Regions from separate parts of the Asaia sp. Ae19-3 genome, predicted to be linked through region 1. Evidence: riboswitches for the same ligand, from Rfam matches in the RefSeq annotation. Region 1 holds a riboswitch; the other holds the start of a gene.
The links. Region 1 has a riboswitch for S-adenosylmethionine ahead of metZ (O-succinylhomoserine sulfhydrylase). Riboswitches for the same ligand answer to the same signal wherever they lie in the genome.
Positions count from the first base shown of each region.

Region 1 (8,612 bases):
GCTTCGCTTGGAGCAGAAGGAGAACCATGACTCATGTGAGGGAACCTTAGTCGAGAAAACCTGAGCGTGTGTATCGTGAAAGCCCTACTGCGCGACACGGGAAGTCTCAGGATGGATGTGATGTTCTACCATCCGGGACGTTATTTCAAACCAAATTCATTGTGACCCATAACATGAGCCATTGAGTGTGTCCGATTAATCGCAGCGCTCGTGACAAGCCGCGACGTTGTAAAGGGGCGCGCGAGTAATGGATTAATTTATCATCAAAATTGAAAGTAACGAAGTTTATCTATAATATAACCGATAAAATAGGTCGATTTTCTATAAATACGTGGAATCAAAAACGTAAATAAAATGATAACATCAATTAAAATAAATATTTTATAAATATATAGTATTTGATTTTTTCACAACTCTTACGTCGTGCCATTCTATAACTCGTCGAGACATTGTTCAATTGGTCTTTTATCTATGGATCAAGCAATCATGCTTACTTCTGATAGAGAAAAGATATCATGAACATTTTCACAATTGTTTCACGTGGTCTTTCGATTCTTGTTTTCGCTGGTTCTGTTGCCGCTGCCAGCCAGGTCGTGCCTGCGAATGCTCTCGCAGTTCACGCCGACAAGAATGACGGCGCGCGTATCGCTCTGACAGGTCCGCGTCCTGAGAAGGGCACAAACATTGACCCTTGCACAATCGCTGGTAATTGCATCGCACATATCGGATGATATAGCGGGTTTTTAACGACCGCCCTTGTGAGATAGCCTAGTGTGTTTGTGGAAATGAACCGTCCGTATAGCGAGGACTAGGCACTGACAGTTTTACCGGTCGCCTCTGATAACAAGGGGGCCAGCAGATCAATCACGCTGGCCACCCTTTGTCATACGCTTTGTATATTATTCGGGCATGCTTGCATCGCTCTGTTGGGAGCTATGTTTCTTGTCTTGCCAGCGCATTCGAGTGACATCGCTCTGGGTATGCAGCGTTTTGCTCAGCAGAACGGCATAGACAATTCGTATATTTTCGATATGTCCCAAGACCGTCAGGGTTATATCTATCTCTCGACAATAAGAGGGATCTATTTTTTTTCCGGAACCAGATTTTACCGTCTCCCGGTAGGGAGCGCGCTTTCGACGGGTAACCGTACTATAATGATGCGCCAGATACCGGATGGCAGAATGCTGCTCTCCGACGGGCGCCACCTGCTGATCTCCAGAGGCGAAACGTCTGTTCGCCGTTCCCCATCGACATTGTTGTTCGATACATTGCCCTTTGATCATCAGGGGCACATTGATGGGATATTTGTCAGTAGTGATCAGGTTTTTCTGCAGGATCGATCGGGTCTTCACGGATGTAGTTTCTCCCCGCAGTCAGAAATGCTCTCTTGTGCGGAACAGAGTGTTTCGGGAACGAGAGGCGCTTCAATCTATCAGACGGGCAATCGTGTTCTCGTCGTTTCAAGGAATGCGACCTCAGTTCGTGATCTGAGTGGGCGGGACGTTATTCCTTCCTCAAGATCGTCAGGGTTTTCGATCTGTCCAAACGCGCCTGCTGGCTTGAACATCTGCCTGCTGCGCGAAAAAAATCTAACGTCCTCCGATAGCGCTGGCGTTCTTTCTCAAGCTCCTATCGATTGGGAGTTCAATGTGGCAGATCTTGGAGAACGACCCACCTTTGCTGTCGGCTCATCCGATGCGACTATTTTCTTCGATGGCAACTGGATGCGATCATTTGACGGTCGACACTGGAGTTTTCTCAACCACGATCTGAGCCGTGAGCAGGATATTACCTTCGCCTATGTCGACCGGGACAAGCAGCTCTGGACCGCACAGGATCTGGTTGAACTCGACAAGCTGATTGGCTGGGGCGATTGGGAAAATCTCGAACCGCAGGACATCCGTTCTGTTTGGTCAGTCCTGCCAACTGGCGATGATAACCTCGTATTCACAGGCCAAGGAATATATGCGCTCTCCGGCGATGAATTGGGTCACAGGCTTGCGGACGGGAACTTTTTCTTCGGAACGAGCGATGGCGCAGGAGCATTCTGGGCTCCTGTAAACGATGCGACCTTACTTCGTTGTCGTATAAAAAATCTGATGCTGGCATGTGATAGACATCTCGAGGTTAGCCGTGTGATGGGTCTGGCCTTTTCAAGACGATCTGGCACGTTATGGATCGCCTCCGATGACGGTTTGCTGTCTTTCGCCTCCGGCACGGAAGCGAAGCCAGATATGGTTAGGGATGTGCAGGGAAGGCCGCTTGCGGCCCCGGCCGCCACAGTTGCACTCAGGAAAGATGGAACGCCCTGGGCCGTTGAGGGTAACATTCTCTATCGAAAATCGGCTGACGAGCGATGGGTCCCTGTCGTCACGCACTGGCCGAATTCTGCTGATTTCAAGCCGATTGCCATGACCTTCTCATCGCGGAACGATCTGTGGATCGGAGGATTGCGGGCTCGTAACGGACTTCTGCATCTCACGCTTGAGGGGAATCATGTTCGCAGAATCGAACAGATCGATCCCTCGCTGGTTGGCTCTTCGATTGTTTTCAGTCTGCTTTGGGATTCAAGGGGGCGTCTGTGGGTCGGAACGGAGAATGGACTGGCGGGGTTTGACGGGCATCAGTGGGTCCGTGCGACCAGGGATGACGGTCTGATCGCAGCGAACATCAACCAGCAGGGTCTTTCAGAGGACCGGGACGGGACAATCTGGATAACGGCGTCTCGCGGCGTCTCGCATCTGATGCATCCAGAGCATCTGTTTCAGAAGCAGGATCTCAGGCCAGTTTTCATCAAGGTGATGCTGGGCGAGAAAATGTTGCCGGAAAAAGCTGTGCCCTATTCGCGTGACCCGCTCATGGTCACTCTGGGCGCTCTTAATACAGCGCTCTCTTCCACGACTTATTTCCGCTATCGTCTCGACGGCGTGCATGGGAACTGGATTACAACGACGACCGGCGAAATTCGCTACAATTTCGTACCGCCGGGACATTCCCGCCTGATAGTGCAGGCCCTGAATGATAACCGCAATCTGGTCTCCGAGCCTATCGTCCTAGAAATCCGGATGCAGCGGCCGTGGTGGAGCGCATGGCCGCTCATCCTGCTCTATACGGTTTCGATCATCGCGCTGCCTTATGCGCTGAACAAGCTGCGTTTTCGTTATCTGATGAAACGCCAGCGCCATCTCGAGGCTCTGGTCGATGAACGCACGATCGAGATGCGAGCGGCCCAGACGGCGCTCGAGCAGCAGGCTCGTCAGGACGGTCTTACGAAGCTTATGAACCGGCGAACTGCCGAGGCGAGCGTCATGCGTCTGCTCGAGAAATTGTCACGCCCCGACGATACGGGGGTCATGCGCTCGGCTACCCTGGCACTGTTCGATGTCGACTACTTCAAGTCAATCAATGACAGTTTTGGTCACGCGATCGGAGACGAAATTCTGGCAGGGATTGGCGCGCGTCTGATTCAGGCGAAGCGGCAGGAAGAAATCATTGGCCGTCACGGCGGCGAGGAATTCCTGATTGTCGTGCAGGGGGAGTTTGACGATGCGCAAGCACGTATCGCGAGCCTGTTGTCAGGACTGAGCGATGTGCCCTTCGAAACCAAGATAGGGCCGTTATCGATCGGTTGCAGCGTCGGGATAGCCCGCACGAGAGCAGAGGAGGCCTGGGCAGATGCGCTCGAGCGCGCCGACCGGGCTCTGTACAAGGCCAAGCTTGAGGGACGAGGCCGTATCGTGGTTAGTGCACAAGACCAAGACGATGAGGGCTATCCAGACTGAAGGCCGGGATCGTGGCTTCAAAGCGTTCCGATGTGGCGGGAACGATCATATGAAAAAGACCGCGCATAAAGCCGCAAGGCGTCGGCAGAGCAGCCCCCGACGTGTACTCAAAAACTTCATTCGCCACTAGAATGGGCTGCTCGCCGACAACGCCCTCGCCGTGAATATGATCCGTTTTACCGCGTCCGTCGGTTATTTCCCATGACCGGCTCAGGAGCTGGACGGTTTCATCGCCGCTATTTTCGATGCGGATATGATATGCCCATGCGTAATGATGGTCTTCGGGCAGGGACTGATCCTCGAGCCAGAACGTACGCACGGAAATCGTGATGTCTCTTGTCACCGCTTCATAGCGGGGAGCGGCATCCATAGCTTCAGCAAGACTCGCTTCCGGGTCTGCTACAAGGCGGGGAGGGGCAGGCTTATGCGACATGCCCGCCTTGTAGGCCCATGGAGACGCTAAAAGCAATCAGGCTTTGAGCGCGGCGAGGCCCCTCTCAAGATCGGCAATCAGATCCTTGCTGTCTTCAAGTCCCACCGAAAGCCGTATGGCCCCGTCCGTGATTCCAAGCCGTGCGCGTTCCTGCACGTCTACCTTGGAGTGGGTCGTCGTGGCCGGGTGTGTGGCCAAAGAGCGTGCATCGCCGAGATTGTTCGAAATGGCGATGAGCCTGAAGGCATTGAGGAAACGGAAAGCGCCTTCCTTGCCGCCCTCAACTTCGAAGGCAACGAGTGAGCCGCCATTGCTCATCTGTTTTTCAACGAGCGCACGCTGCGGGTGAGAGGCCAGACCCGGGTAGGAAACGCGGGCAATACCGGGCGCATTTTCGAGGAAATGAGCCACCGCACTCGCATTTGCCGCCATGGCATTGACGCGCAATGGCAGGGTTTCAATCCCCTTGAGCAATACCCAGGCATTGAAAGGTGAGAGGGCGTTACCCGTGTTGCGGGTGAATGGCTGCAGTGTCTCTTCGATCCACTGCTTGCGCCCGAGGACAGCACCGCCGAGCACGCGCCCCTGACCGTCGATATGTTTCGTGCAGGAATACAGCACCACATCAGCACCCAGAGCGATCGGCTTTTGGCCTACCGGTGAGGCGAAGACATTATCGACCATCAACAGTGCGCCTGCCTTGTGGGCGAGTGTCGCAATGCGCTCGATGTCGAGAATATCAAGCATCGGGTTGGAGGGGCTCTCGATCAGAACCGCCCCTGTCGGCTGTGAGAGGGCCGCTTCCCAGCCAGCCCAGTCATCACCGTCGACCAATACAGTCTCGATGCCGTATTTCGGCAGCAGCGTGGTGACGATCCAGTAGCACGAGCCGAAAAGAGCGCGCGAGGCCACGACGCGATCGCCCTGCTTGAGGTGGGCGAGTAGGGCGGAAGAGACGGCGCCCATACCGCTGGCTGTGACGATGCAGGCTTCAGCCCCTTCGAGCAGGGCCAGTCTGGCTTGCAGGGCATCGGTCGTCGGATTGCCGAAACGCGAATATTGATAATGGGCGACATCGCCCGTGAAGGTGGCGGCTGCCTGCTCGGCACTGTCATAGACAAAGCCGGAGGTCAGAAAGATCGCTTCGCTGGTTTCGCCGTGCTCGGTGCGGCTGACATCCTGATGAAGCAGCTTGGTCGACGGGCCGTAGGATGTATCTGTCATGGAAAAGACGCTCCAAAATGCACCTAAAAGAAAGTGGTGCGATTCTGGCCGTGGAAAACCTGGAATGCAGAACATCCCGGGCCTCTTTAGCGCTGTTGTTTAGCCTCGCCGCAATCCGGCCTTTCAAATCGCGAGGGACGCCCTCCTTCGAGAAGCGACGGCGGAACTATGCGCAAAGCGAGCCTGCTTCGTCAACCGATGCCGCGTGATTGCATCGTGACACAAGCTGCGATAGAAGGAGCGCCATGCGGGTGTAGTTCAATGGTAGAACGGCAGCTTCCCAAGCTGCATACGAGGGTTCGATTCCCTTCACCCGCTCCAGAATTCCCCTGAAAATTCGAAATAGTTCAGCCGCGCAGAAGCTTCTTCTTTGGCGCTTCCGGCGTCTTGTCTTTTGGGGCCGAGGGGGCAGCCGGGGCAGGAGCGCCGTCCTGATAGCCTGAACCATTCCAGGTCCAGCGATCATTCTTGTCGATCAGCAGATCATGCATGCCATTATGCCGGCTTGGCAAAACCGAAATAGCCCCGCTGACCGAATCCAGAACAAGCTTCCAGCCGCCTTTATGGCGCAGATAGACCGAGGTCGAGCATCCTGCGGAACCACAGAGGCGCGCTGATTGCAGCTGCACGAACAGCGCCATATCGCTGCGATCAGACGAAAGCGGGGCTGACGCAACGAGAACGACCGGATTGTCATCATGCTTGGCGGCATCGGCAAGATCGGCGCTGTTGAGTTGGCGGGCAACCTGATCGAGATTGGTGCCGGGTTGCGCGCTCAGAATGACCGGCCGAGGCCCTGAGGCGTCTTTTGCCTGGGCGGTATTTGTCGTGGCGTGATGCGTTCGGGCAAGGCTCGCTGGTATGGCCAGCCCCATGACTGCGATACTCGCCACAGCAAGACCAAAACGCATCGGAATTTCTTTCATATTCAGTATCGGATCGCTCTTTCGGCGAGTCGTGGGCAGATTGCCTTTGCGGCTCTTTTAGGCGTGACGCAGTGTCACGACCAGTACGTCACGATAGGCCGGACGCGCGGGGTCAATCGGCTCGACAGGAGTTACGCCATGATAGACGCGATGATCGTCGACGAGGGCCGTATCGAGCGGTGCCTCAAGAGTGAAAGAACCGATTTCCTCACGATGATCATTATGGATCGAGGTCACTCCTGAAGCCACGTTCTCGCGATTGACCATCAGCACGAAGACCCAGTCCACGCCGTCGCGATGCATGCCCTCGGGTGTGGGGCGGCCATTCTTCCCCGCCTGCGCCTCTATGCGGAACTGATGAATTTCAGCGTGCCAACTATCGGGCTGCGTCGAGGCGGGTGTCATGCGCAGCGCCAGAAGATGGGCGGCATTCAGAATGGATAGCATGACGGGATGCGCGGCAATCGCATCCTCAATGGGCCCAAACCAGCGTTCTATGCCGCCATTGAGGAGATTGTAATCGCGGCTCTGATAATGCGGTTGGTGGCGTTTGCGCTCGATACGCCCGCCCGTCAGCGCGTAGGTAGCATAGCGTCTTTTACGGTAGCGCCCGCCATCGGCCATGTAACGGTCGAGACCTAGGCGGTTCCAGCTTTCAGCGAAGTTCTCCCAGTCCTGAAAGCCGAAGGCTTCCAGGAAGGAACGCATTTCCTTGCCGCGTTCGAAAGCGAACCCCTTCTCCTGAAGGGTCGCGACCATCGTGTCGAGGCGCGCCGATTCGGCTGGGGGAAGGACTTGAGAACGCTGCAAGGGCATGACGTCAATCTACCGCTGATCGAAGGTTACTGGTCCAGACGCGGACGAGTCGGCAACAGATGTGCCTTCAGGAAAGCTGCCGTTCCGCGCGCAAGACCCATGACGCCGATCTGATGCTGACGGAAAATTAGATCATGCAGCCATCGCGGTGCAAGCCCACGCAGAAGGCCACCTCCGAAACTCGTCGAGGAGCCGACCATACCCCAACCATTATAGTCACCTAGCGAGACCACGGCACCACGATCGCGGTAAACAAATGTCGAGGGCTCACGTCCCTGCGCGATGACAGGAATGGCGCGCCCCAGATAGATGCCCTGCTGTCTGGCGACCTGTGCCGTGGCAGGAAGCGGCGCGTCATTGATGCGCGCGCAGTCGCCGAGAGCGAAAATCGACGTATCGCGGGTCGATTGCATGTGATGGTTGACGACGATCTGTCCACCACGGGCGATATCAAGCCCTTCGAACAATTCCGTTGCGGCACTTGCTCGCACACCTGCCGCCCAGACGCGCAGCTCGGCGGGAACGACACGGCCATCCTTGAGTTGGAAGCCTTCCTCATCCACCGAGGTCACCATCGCCTCGGTCAGAACGCTGACACCAAGCGCCTCAAGCTGCTTGCGGGCATCGTTGGAAACGCGCTCGGGGAAAGCGGGAAGAATGCGCTTGCCTGTCTCGATCAGGGAAAGGCTGAGAATGTTCTTTCTGGCTTCCTTGCCATAGCCGGGGGCGAGGTCGATGGCGCTGCAGAGCTCAGCGGCCAATTGTGTGCCTGTTGCGCCGCCGCCGACAATGCCGACATCGAGCTTGCGGTTGGCCGCAGCTGCCTCGCGGAAGGCGGCACGGAATTTTTCATGGAACAGGCTGGCATCGGGCAGGGAATCGATGAAGGTGCAATTGGCCATGACCCCTTCGATGCCGAAATCATTCGAGCGGGAGCCAAGAGACACGATCAGCATGTCGTAGGGAACGGTCTCGTCATTCGCGAGACGGATCTCGTGCTTTTCGCGATCAACGCTGCTCAGCGAGCTCTGCACAAAGCGAAAGCCGAAGCGGCGACTCGCCTCGACGAAGGTCGTACAGTCACGCGATTCTTGGCCGGTGCCCGCGGCAAACTCATGCAGCATGGGTTTCCAGTAATGCACGGCACCCTTGTCGATCAGCGTGGTCTCGATCAGGCGATGACGCCCACGACCGAGGGTCATTGCCGTTTCCATCCCGGCAACGCCACCACCAATGATGACCACGCGAAATGCATTTGCCATGCCTGTTCCTCCTCAGCGTCGTTCGGGCGCGTATACGACGCTGATCTGATTGCGTTTTGGAGTAGCTCTCGGAGCTATCGACCCATAATGTGGGTGCAATCGATCCGTCCGTCCAGTCGCTGAAAGCCCTCGGACGATCAAAAATGGACAGACAGGGTACTAAATCTGA
Region 1 covers NZ_JBCHWF010000001.1:404,119-412,730, forward strand. Annotated here, with positions in the region: gene AAID99_RS01665 (hypothetical protein) at 900-1,352, opposite strand; gene AAID99_RS01670 (ligand-binding sensor domain-containing diguanylate cyclase) at 1,650-3,782, shown strand; gene apaG (Co2+/Mg2+ efflux facilitator ApaG/CorD) at 3,742-4,215, opposite strand; gene metZ (O-succinylhomoserine sulfhydrylase) at 4,252-5,439, opposite strand; SAM riboswitch at 5,505-5,584, opposite strand; tRNA gene AAID99_RS01685 (tRNA-Gly) at 5,687-5,760, shown strand; gene AAID99_RS01690 (hypothetical protein) at 5,787-6,350, opposite strand; gene AAID99_RS01695 (2OG-Fe dioxygenase family protein) at 6,423-7,181, opposite strand; gene AAID99_RS01700 (NAD(P)/FAD-dependent oxidoreductase) at 7,208-8,443, opposite strand.

Region 2 (8,612 bases), 2.1 Mb from region 1:
AACAAGATCGACCGTGGCGATGCCCGTCCCGATGAAGTTCATGAAGAAATCTTCGACCTGTTCGCAGCTTTGGGCGCCGACGAGCATCAGCTCGACTTCCCGATGCTGTACGCTTCGGGCCGTCAGGGCTGGGCCGATCTGGAAATGAACGGCCCCCGCAAGGATCTGTCCCCGCTGTTCGACCTGGTGCTGCGCCACGTGCCGACGCCGGGCCTCGACAAGGAAGCCCCTTTCGGCATGGTTTCGACCATTCTCGAGAGCGACAACTTCCTGGGCCGCATCCTGACGGGTCGTATCGAGCAGGGCCGCGCCCGCGTGAACATGCCGGTGCGCGTGCTGCGCCCCGATGGCACGATCGTGGAAACGGGTCGTCTGACCAAGCTGCTGTCGTTCCGTGGCCTGGACCGCGTGCCAGTGGATGAAGCCGAAGCCGGTGACATCGTGGCTGTGGCCGGTCTGTCCGACGCAACCATTCCCGACACCATTGCAGACCCGGCTCTCGATGCGCCGCTGCCCTCGACCCCGGTCGATCCGCCGACCCTGACCATGACCTTCCGCATCAATGACGGCCCTCTGGGTGGTCGTGAAGGCAAGAAGGTGACGTCGCGCCAGATCCGTGATCGTCTGTTCAAGGAAACCGAAGGCAACGTCGCCATCAAGGTTACCGAGAGCGCCGAAAGCGAAGCCTTCGAGGTTGCCGGCCGTGGTGAACTTCAGCTTGGCGTGCTTATCGAGACCATGCGTCGCGAAGGCTTCGAGCTGACCATCGGTCGTCCGCGCGTTCTCTTCCGTAACAACGAAGAGACTGGCGAGCGTGAAGAGCCGTACGAAGAGGTTCTGGTCGACGTCGACGAGCCCTATTCGGGCGTGGTCGTCGAAAAGATGTCGATGCGTAAGGGCGTGATGCAGGACATGCGTCCGTCGGGTGGTGACAAGGTTCGTCTGACCTTCCTCATCCCGTCGCGTGGCCTGATCGGCTATCACGGCGAGTTCCTGACCGACACGCGCGGCACAGGCATCATGAACCGTCTCTTCGCGGGCTATAAGCCCTATGCAGGCACGATCGAAGGCCGTCGCAACGGCTCGCTGATCTCGGCAGAAGACGGTGCGACCACGCAGTACGCCCTGTTCTCGCTGCAGGATCGCGGTACGCTTTTCGTCGATGCTGGCGAGAAGATCTACACGGGCATGATTCTCGGCGAGCATTCGCGTGAGAACGATCTCGATGTGAACGCCGTGCGTGAAAAGAAGCTGACGAACATCCGCGCCGCCGGCAAGGACGACGCACTGCTTCTGACCCCGCCGCGCAAGATGAGCCTTGAGCAGGCCATTGCCTATATCGAAGACGACGAGCTGGTCGAAGTGACGCCGACTGCGGTGCGTATCCGCAAGCGCTACCTCGACCCGAACGAGCGCAAGCGCATGTCCAAGGTCAAGTCTGACGTCTGATAAGGATGTGTTTCCTGACCGGTTGGCACCAATCGGTCGGGCGGCATCCTGACAGGACGACAAGGCCCGTTCACAAACGAATGAGCTTTTGAAGAAAGGTCACCGGTAGCGGTGGCCTTTTTTTATGATCATGTCGCGATTAAGGCGAATATGCGCCTTTACCGTGCGATTACAGTCATTTTATCTAATTTCTTTCGAGACGATTTGAGAAAATACTGTTAGCGTCCACGAGGTCATGAGTTCAGACGGCCCTTTTCTTCGGACTGACTGACGCCTGTGATTATGTGAATTCGTTTTCTGGAGCTCGTTTCATGCTCGTTTTCAATCGTCGCCTTCTCACCGGTGTTGCCGCTCTTGCCATGACGCTGAGCGTTCCTGCTTTTGCTCAGGATGCGGCTCCGGCTGCCCAGGCTCCTGCCGCTGCTGCGCCGGCCGCTCCTGCAGCGCCGGAAGCCACCGCTCCGGCTCCGACGTCTGAAGCTGCTCCGGCGGCATCGACCGACGACAAGGCTGCCAAGCACAAGCATAAGGGCAAGCACAAGCACAAGCACCACAAGAAGGGTGCAGAAGCTGCCGCCGAGAAGGACGCTTCCGGCAACTGATCAGTCCTGAGACTGGTTACGGAAAAGGGGCCGGAAACGGCCCCTTTTTTGTGCCCGATGCGCCATGTCCCGGGAGGTATGAGGCGATGGCCCACAAGGCCTGCTTCAGCTTGTCGGTCAGGCTGCTGGACATGCTTCAAAGCTGACGGCCTCCTGTAACAAAAGACCGAGCAGAGCTGTTTGTATCGTGCAGTCATGCCGCCTGAAGATCAGATCGTGATCTTCAGGCCGGGGTGAAGGGGGCAAGCCCCCTTCCGGGTTCAGGGCAGAGCCCCAAAGCCCCTCAGGAAGTATAGCGATCCAGCGACAGATCGAGCGCCGGAATATCCGTGCGCTTGCCGCTGATGCGGTCAGCCAGAATCCGGCCCGAGCCACAGGCCATGGTCCAGCCCAGCGTGCCATGGCCCGTGTTGAGCCAGAGATTGCTGTAACGGCCGGACGGGCCGATCACAGGCGTACCATCGGGTGTGCAGGGGCGCAGGCCGGTCCAGTAGCGGGCGCGGCTGAGATCGGCGCCGCCATACATCTCGTTGAACGAGAGTTCGAGCGTCTCGCGACGATCCTGGCTCAGCTTGAGACGCCAGCCAGTCAGTTCTGCCGTGCCGCCAATACGGATACGGTCGCCAAGGCGAGTCATGGCCACCTTGTAGGTCTCGTCATTGACCGTCGAGGTCGGCACGCGGCTCTCATCGGTGATCGGCGCCGTGAGCGAGTAGCCCTTGACCGGATAGACCGGCAGGTCGAGCTCGATCGGCTTGAGCAGACGCGGCGAATAGCTGCCAAGCGCCAGCACATAGGCGTCGGCTGTCAGGCGGCCAGCACTGGTGCGGATGCCATAAATGGCATCGCTTGCTGCCTCGATGGCCTGGATCTCGGTGCGGAAGCGGAAGCTCACGCCTTTTTCCGCGGCCATGGCGGCCAGGCGCTGGGTGAAGAGATAGGCATCACCCGACTCGTCGCCCGGCAGACGCAGGCCGCCCTTGAGCAGATGACGGGCGGCACCCAGACCAGGCTCGTATTTCAGCACCTCGTCCATGCCCAGAAGCTCATGCGTCACGCCGCTTTCGGCCAGCAGACGCATGTCTTCATGAGCGTGCTCAACCTGCTTGTCGGTGCGGAAGAGCTGGATCAGCCCCTTCTGGCCGTCATCATAGGTGATGCCGGTCGAGCGGCGCAGTTCGGCCTGACAGTCGCGGCTGTATTCCGCAATACGCAGCATACGGCTCTTGTTGATGTCATAGGCATGATGCGTGCAGTTGGTCAGAAGCTGCGTCATGAAGCGCAGCATGGGCGCGTTGACAGCAGCCGCGCGCACCACGAGCGGCGCATGTTTCTGGAACATCCAGCGCGCTGCCTTGAGCGGCAGGCCCGGCATTGCCCAGGGGGTGGAATAACCCGGCGAGACCTGACCCGCATTGGCAAAGGAAGTTTCGAGGCCGACACCGGGCTGGCGATCGATGACCTCAACCTCATGGCCCTGTTCGGCGAGATACCAGGCAGTAGTGACGCCGATCACACCGGCGCCCATGACGATGATCTTCATTGTGAACTCTCAATGTATTCACGATGGAAGCGCTTCCCGAGACTGGTCAGCAGCTCATATCCGATCGTATCCAGCGCTGAGGCCAGTTCGTCCAGCGGACGGTGGGGGCCGATCAGCTCGAAACCCGTGCCGGGGGGCAGATCCATATCTCCCAGCGCGGTGACGTCCAGCGCCATGCAATCCATCGAGATCCGCCCTACGACAGGGAGCGAAATCTCGGGTCTTGCAGGCAGGATCGCGCTGGTGAGGCCACCGGCGCGGCGATGAAAACCGTCGGCATAGCCGACGGAAAGCGTGGCAATGCGGGTCTTCTGTGTGGCCACAAAGCGGGCACTGTACCCGACTGCAGTCTCCGGGGCGATCCACCGATCCTGAACCAGCCCACCCAGCATGGTAACGACCGGATGCATCGGGTTGGGAAGGGCAGGGGTCGGATTGCCGCCGTACAGCGCGTAGCCAGGGCGAACCAGAGAGAAGTGAAATTCTTCGCCCAGAAAGATACCGCTCGATGCCGCAAGACTGGCTGGCAGGGCAGGGAGCTTGCGCCTCAGCGTTTCGAATGCCCGGCGCTGCCCCTCATTGCGTGACGAGGTGGCATCATCCGCGCAGGCGAGATGGCTCATGACGAAGGCGATATCAAGCGCATCGGGCAGACCCTCTGCACAGAGCGTGTCGAGATCCCCTTCCGAAAGACCGAAACGCGACATGCCGCTATCAAGCTGAAGCAGACAGGCTGCCTTGCGCCCTGTTTCCCGGCAGAGCGCCGCCCAGCGCCGCGCCTGGTCAAGGCTGTTCAGGACAGGTGTCAGGCCCGAGGTAAGAAGAAGCGCTTCGCTGCCCGGGGGCGGACCGTTCAGAATGCAGATGGCCGCATCTGCGGGAAGGAGCGGACGCAGGCCCAGCCCCTCGTCAACCGTTGCAACAAAGAAGCGACGGCAGCCCGCACGGTACAGGGCCGGGGCGACACGCGCCACGCCCAGCCCATAAGCATCGGCCTTGACGGCAGCGCCCACGGCAATTTCTGTGCCCACCTTCTGTTGCAGCAGGGCGTAGTTCTGCTTGAGGGCATCAAGGTCGATTCGCAACCACCCTCCGGCGCGATGTTTCGCGCCTGCTTCCACCTCGCTCTGCTGTACTGTCATAAGGGTTCGCGTCTTTCGATCATTTCGGAATCATTCTAAACCGCGCCCTGCCGTCGCTCAAGAGCCTGCGGGCACACCCTTGCTGGTGGAATATTCGAAATGCAGCGCCTGGTCAGGATGAACGATGGGGTGGATGGCATGAGCGGCCATTGCGCCCTCGCTGAAGCCCTGCAAAATCAGCTTGAGCTTGCCGGGATAGGTCGCCACATCGCCAATGGCAAAAACGCCGGGCAGGCTGGTTTCCATGGTCGAAGGCGTCACCGGCAGGGTGCTGCGGATCGTGTCGATATTCCAGGTGGCAATCGGGCCGAGGTCGGTCGAAAGCCCGTAGAAAGGCAGCAGCGTATCCGCCTCGATACGGCGCACCTGCCCATCGAGATCAATCACGTCGACAGCTGACAGGGCGCCATTGTCACCCTGAAGCGCATGAAGCTGATACGGCACCACCTTCTCGATGCGGCCTTCTGCCACCCGGGCCTCGATCTGAGCCAGTGTTTCCGGCGCTCCGCGGAAGCGATCGCGGCGATGTAGCAGATAGATCTTTTCAGCGATGTCCGAGAGCGACAGCGCCCAGTCGAGGGCGGAGTCGCCACCACCAGCCACGACAATGCGTTTGCCGGCAAAATCGGCGCGCTTGCGGACGTAATACTGAACGGCTCCGCTGGCCTCGTAGGCGTCAAGCCCCTCCAGCGGCGGGCGATTCGGCCCGAAAGCACCGGCACCGGCTGCAATGATGACAGCCCGTGCCGTCACGATCTGGCCCTTGTCCGTCTCGAGCGTGAATGCGCCACGGGCGCCAGAGAGCTTCTCGACACGCTGGCCAAGCAGACGCGGCACATCGAACGGGGCGATCTGGGCATCAAGTGCCGCAATCAGTGCGCCGCCTTCGATCGAGGGATGGCCCGGAATGTCATAGATCGGCTTCTCAGGATAAAGCGCCGCACATTGGCCACCGATCTCTCCCAGAGCGTCGATCAGAACGCAGGAGAGTTTGAGCATCCCGCATTCGAAAGCCGCAAAAAGGGCGGTCGGCCCTGCACCGATAATGGCGACATCGATGTCGAGAGGAGTCTGGCCCATAAGCGCGTTCAATCCTGTCTGTTATGTCCTGTGTTCCTCATAGCAGCTAACAGAAACCGCGAGGCTCGCCCAGAGCCGGAGGATGGCTTGCGTTAGCGCCTGTCGGACAGAAGCACATTGCGTGACACTCATGGCTTTGATACGAAAGCCGCCAGCATCAAGAGCCGACAGGTCCTGTCGGCGCCAACCTGCTCCCGGGCAAGGTGGTATCTCCGGTTTCCGCCGGAGAGATGTGGCCGCTCCGGCAATCTCGGGACACGCCACACCCCCCTTTCGCACGGAGCCCCTGTACGTCCAGAAAGGACTGATCATCGTGGCCCAGCAATTTGCCAGTGACAATTATGCCGGTATCTGCCCCGAAGTCTGGGATGTGATGCAGCAGGCCAATGCGGGTTCAGTGCCGGCTTATGGCGATGATGAATGGACAAACCGCGCCTCTGACAGTTTCCGCGCGCTGTTCGGCACCCAATGCGAAGTGTTCTTTGCCTTTAACGGCACGGCAGCCAATTCACTGGCGCTGGCATCGCTCTGCCAGTCCTATAACAGTGTTATCTGTTCATCTTTCGCCCATGTCGAAACTGATGAGTGTGGTGCTCCCGAATTTTTCTCCAATGGCTCCAAGCTGCTGGTGGCTCGCACGGACCACGCCAAGCTGTTTCCGGCAGACATTCGCGCTCTGGCGACGTGTCGAAGCGATATCCACTATCCCAAGCCCAAGGTCGTGACGATCACCCAGCCGACCGAGACGGGTGAGGTCTATTCTCTGGCGGAAATACGCGCCATTGCCGATACCTGTCGCGAACTGGGGCTGCGTCTGCATATGGATGGCGCCCGCTTTGCCAATGCCTGCGCCGCTCTGGGCTGCACGCCCGCTGAAATGACCTGGCAGGCAGGGGTGGATGTGCTGTGTTTTGGCGGCACGAAAAATGGAATGGCCGTTGGCGAGGCGATCCTGTTTTTCGACCCGGCCCTGGCCGAAGGCTTCGATTATCGCTGCAAGCAAGCCGGGCAGCTGGCGTCGAAAATGCGCTTCATCTCCGCACCCTGGGTCGGTCTGCTGGAGAGTGGCGCCTGGCTGCGTAACGGCCAGCACGGCAATGACAGCGCCCGGGCTTTGGCGGAGCGGATCACGGCAGTTCCCGGTCTTTCCCTGATGTTTCCGGCGCAGGCCAATGCCGTGTTTCTCAAGGCACCGGAAACCGTGCTCGAAGGGCTGCGCAAGCGGGGATGGCGTTTCTATACGTTCATCGGCGGGGGGGCGCGCTTCATGTTTGCCTGGGATGCCGCACCCGAACGCGTGGCACAACTCGCCGCCGATATCGAGGCGCTCGCGGCGTGAGCCCTGCCACTCTTGCCAGTATTCATGCGCTCTCGGCATCGACATTGTCCGATCTCGACATGGCGGGCACGGCTGTGTTTGCGATATCGGGCGCGCTTGTTGCTGCAAGGGCAAGGCAGAACATGGTCACCTTTGCGTTCTTCGCGGCCATGACCGGCGTTGGAGGCGGCACGCTGCGCGATCTGCTGATCGGCGCGCCGGTATTCTGGATGCATGCCACGGCGCCGATTGCCGTCTGTCTGGGCATCGCCCTGCTGGTCTGGTTTACGCCTCATCGTGTCTGGCATGAGCGTGCCATCGACTGGTTCGACGGGCTGGGGCTTGCCTCTTATGCTGTCTATGGTGCCGCCAAGGCCACAGCCTATGGCATTCCTTGGTTGCCAGCGGCCATCATGGGGGTGGTCACGGCCTGCATGGGCGGCATTATCCGTGACGTGCTGGCAGGTCTGCCCTCCATCGTGATCCGGCCCGAGCTTTATGTCACCGCTGCAGCCCTCGCCGCAGGGTTATATGTCGGCCTGGATGCTGTCGGTCTTCCTCCAATCGCGGCAGGGGCGATTGCCGTGGTGCTGGGTTTCTGCCTGCGCGGCTATGCCATCCTCGGCAAGGTCGACCTGCCCGCCTATCGCCGGTAAGAGCTTTACCTTCGGGCCTTTTTGAGGCCCTTCAGGTCAGATCTGCCAGAAGCGTCAGACATATCGGGCTCGCTCGCTTGTCAGCCCCCTACCCATCCAGATAGCCGGGCTTTACACTGTCAGTATGAGCCAAATCGACCTGCCCGATCAGCCCGCCACCGAAGCTTTCGCCGCCCGTCTGGCGGGTCTTGCGCAGCCGGGAGATGTGATCGCGCTGCATGGCGAGATGGGCATGGGCAAGAGTGTGTTTGCCCGGGCCTTTCTGAGAGCGCTGGCGCAGGATCCTGCACTTGAGGTGCCCAGCCCCACCTTTTCGCTGGTCCAGACCTATGACACCGCCAAAGGGGCTGTGGCGCATTTCGATCTCTGGCGTCTTGATGGGCCGGACGCTCTTTTCGAGCTCGGCTGGGACGAGTTGCAGGAGGGCATCATGCTGGTCGAATGGCCCGAACGCGCAGAAGACGAACTGCCCGATCATGCGCTGCATCTCACCCTGACCGAAGGGGAAGCCGAAGAGGCGCGCAGGATGACCATCAAGGGCTGGAGCGGCAGGCTGTGATTCTCGCAACCATCCCCGCAGACCGTTCCTTTCTTGATGACGTGGCAAGACGCTGGCTTGAGGGGGGTGCTGCTCAGGACGATGCCAACGCGCTGATTCTTGTGCCGGGGCGTCGTGCGGCACGCAACCTCACCGAGGCGTTCCTGCGTTGTCTCGATGGCAAGGCGGCATTATTGCCGCGCATCCTGCCAGTGGGCGATGTGAGCGAAGACGATCTGGCGCTTTCGGGTGTCGAGGCGTTTTCCTTTCCTGCCGCGGTTGAT
Region 2 covers NZ_JBCHWF010000001.1:2,483,030-2,491,641, reverse strand. Annotated here, with positions in the region: gene typA (translational GTPase TypA) at 1-1,449, shown strand, start outside; gene AAID99_RS10845 (hypothetical protein) at 1,761-2,051, shown strand; gene AAID99_RS10840 (D-amino acid dehydrogenase) at 2,335-3,594, opposite strand; gene alr (alanine racemase) at 3,591-4,736, opposite strand; gene AAID99_RS10830 (NAD(P)/FAD-dependent oxidoreductase) at 4,794-5,816, opposite strand; SAM-I-IV-variant riboswitch at 5,966-6,078, shown strand; gene AAID99_RS10825 (threonine aldolase family protein) at 6,130-7,155, shown strand; gene AAID99_RS10820 (trimeric intracellular cation channel family protein) at 7,152-7,790, shown strand; gene tsaE (tRNA (adenosine(37)-N6)-threonylcarbamoyltransferase complex ATPase subunit type 1 TsaE) at 7,915-8,349, shown strand; gene addB (double-strand break repair protein AddB) at 8,346-8,612, shown strand, end outside.
Region 2: linked by a shared signal. The riboswitch ahead of AAID99_RS10825 (threonine aldolase family protein) and the one ahead of metZ (O-succinylhomoserine sulfhydrylase) in region 1 are both predicted to bind S-adenosylmethionine.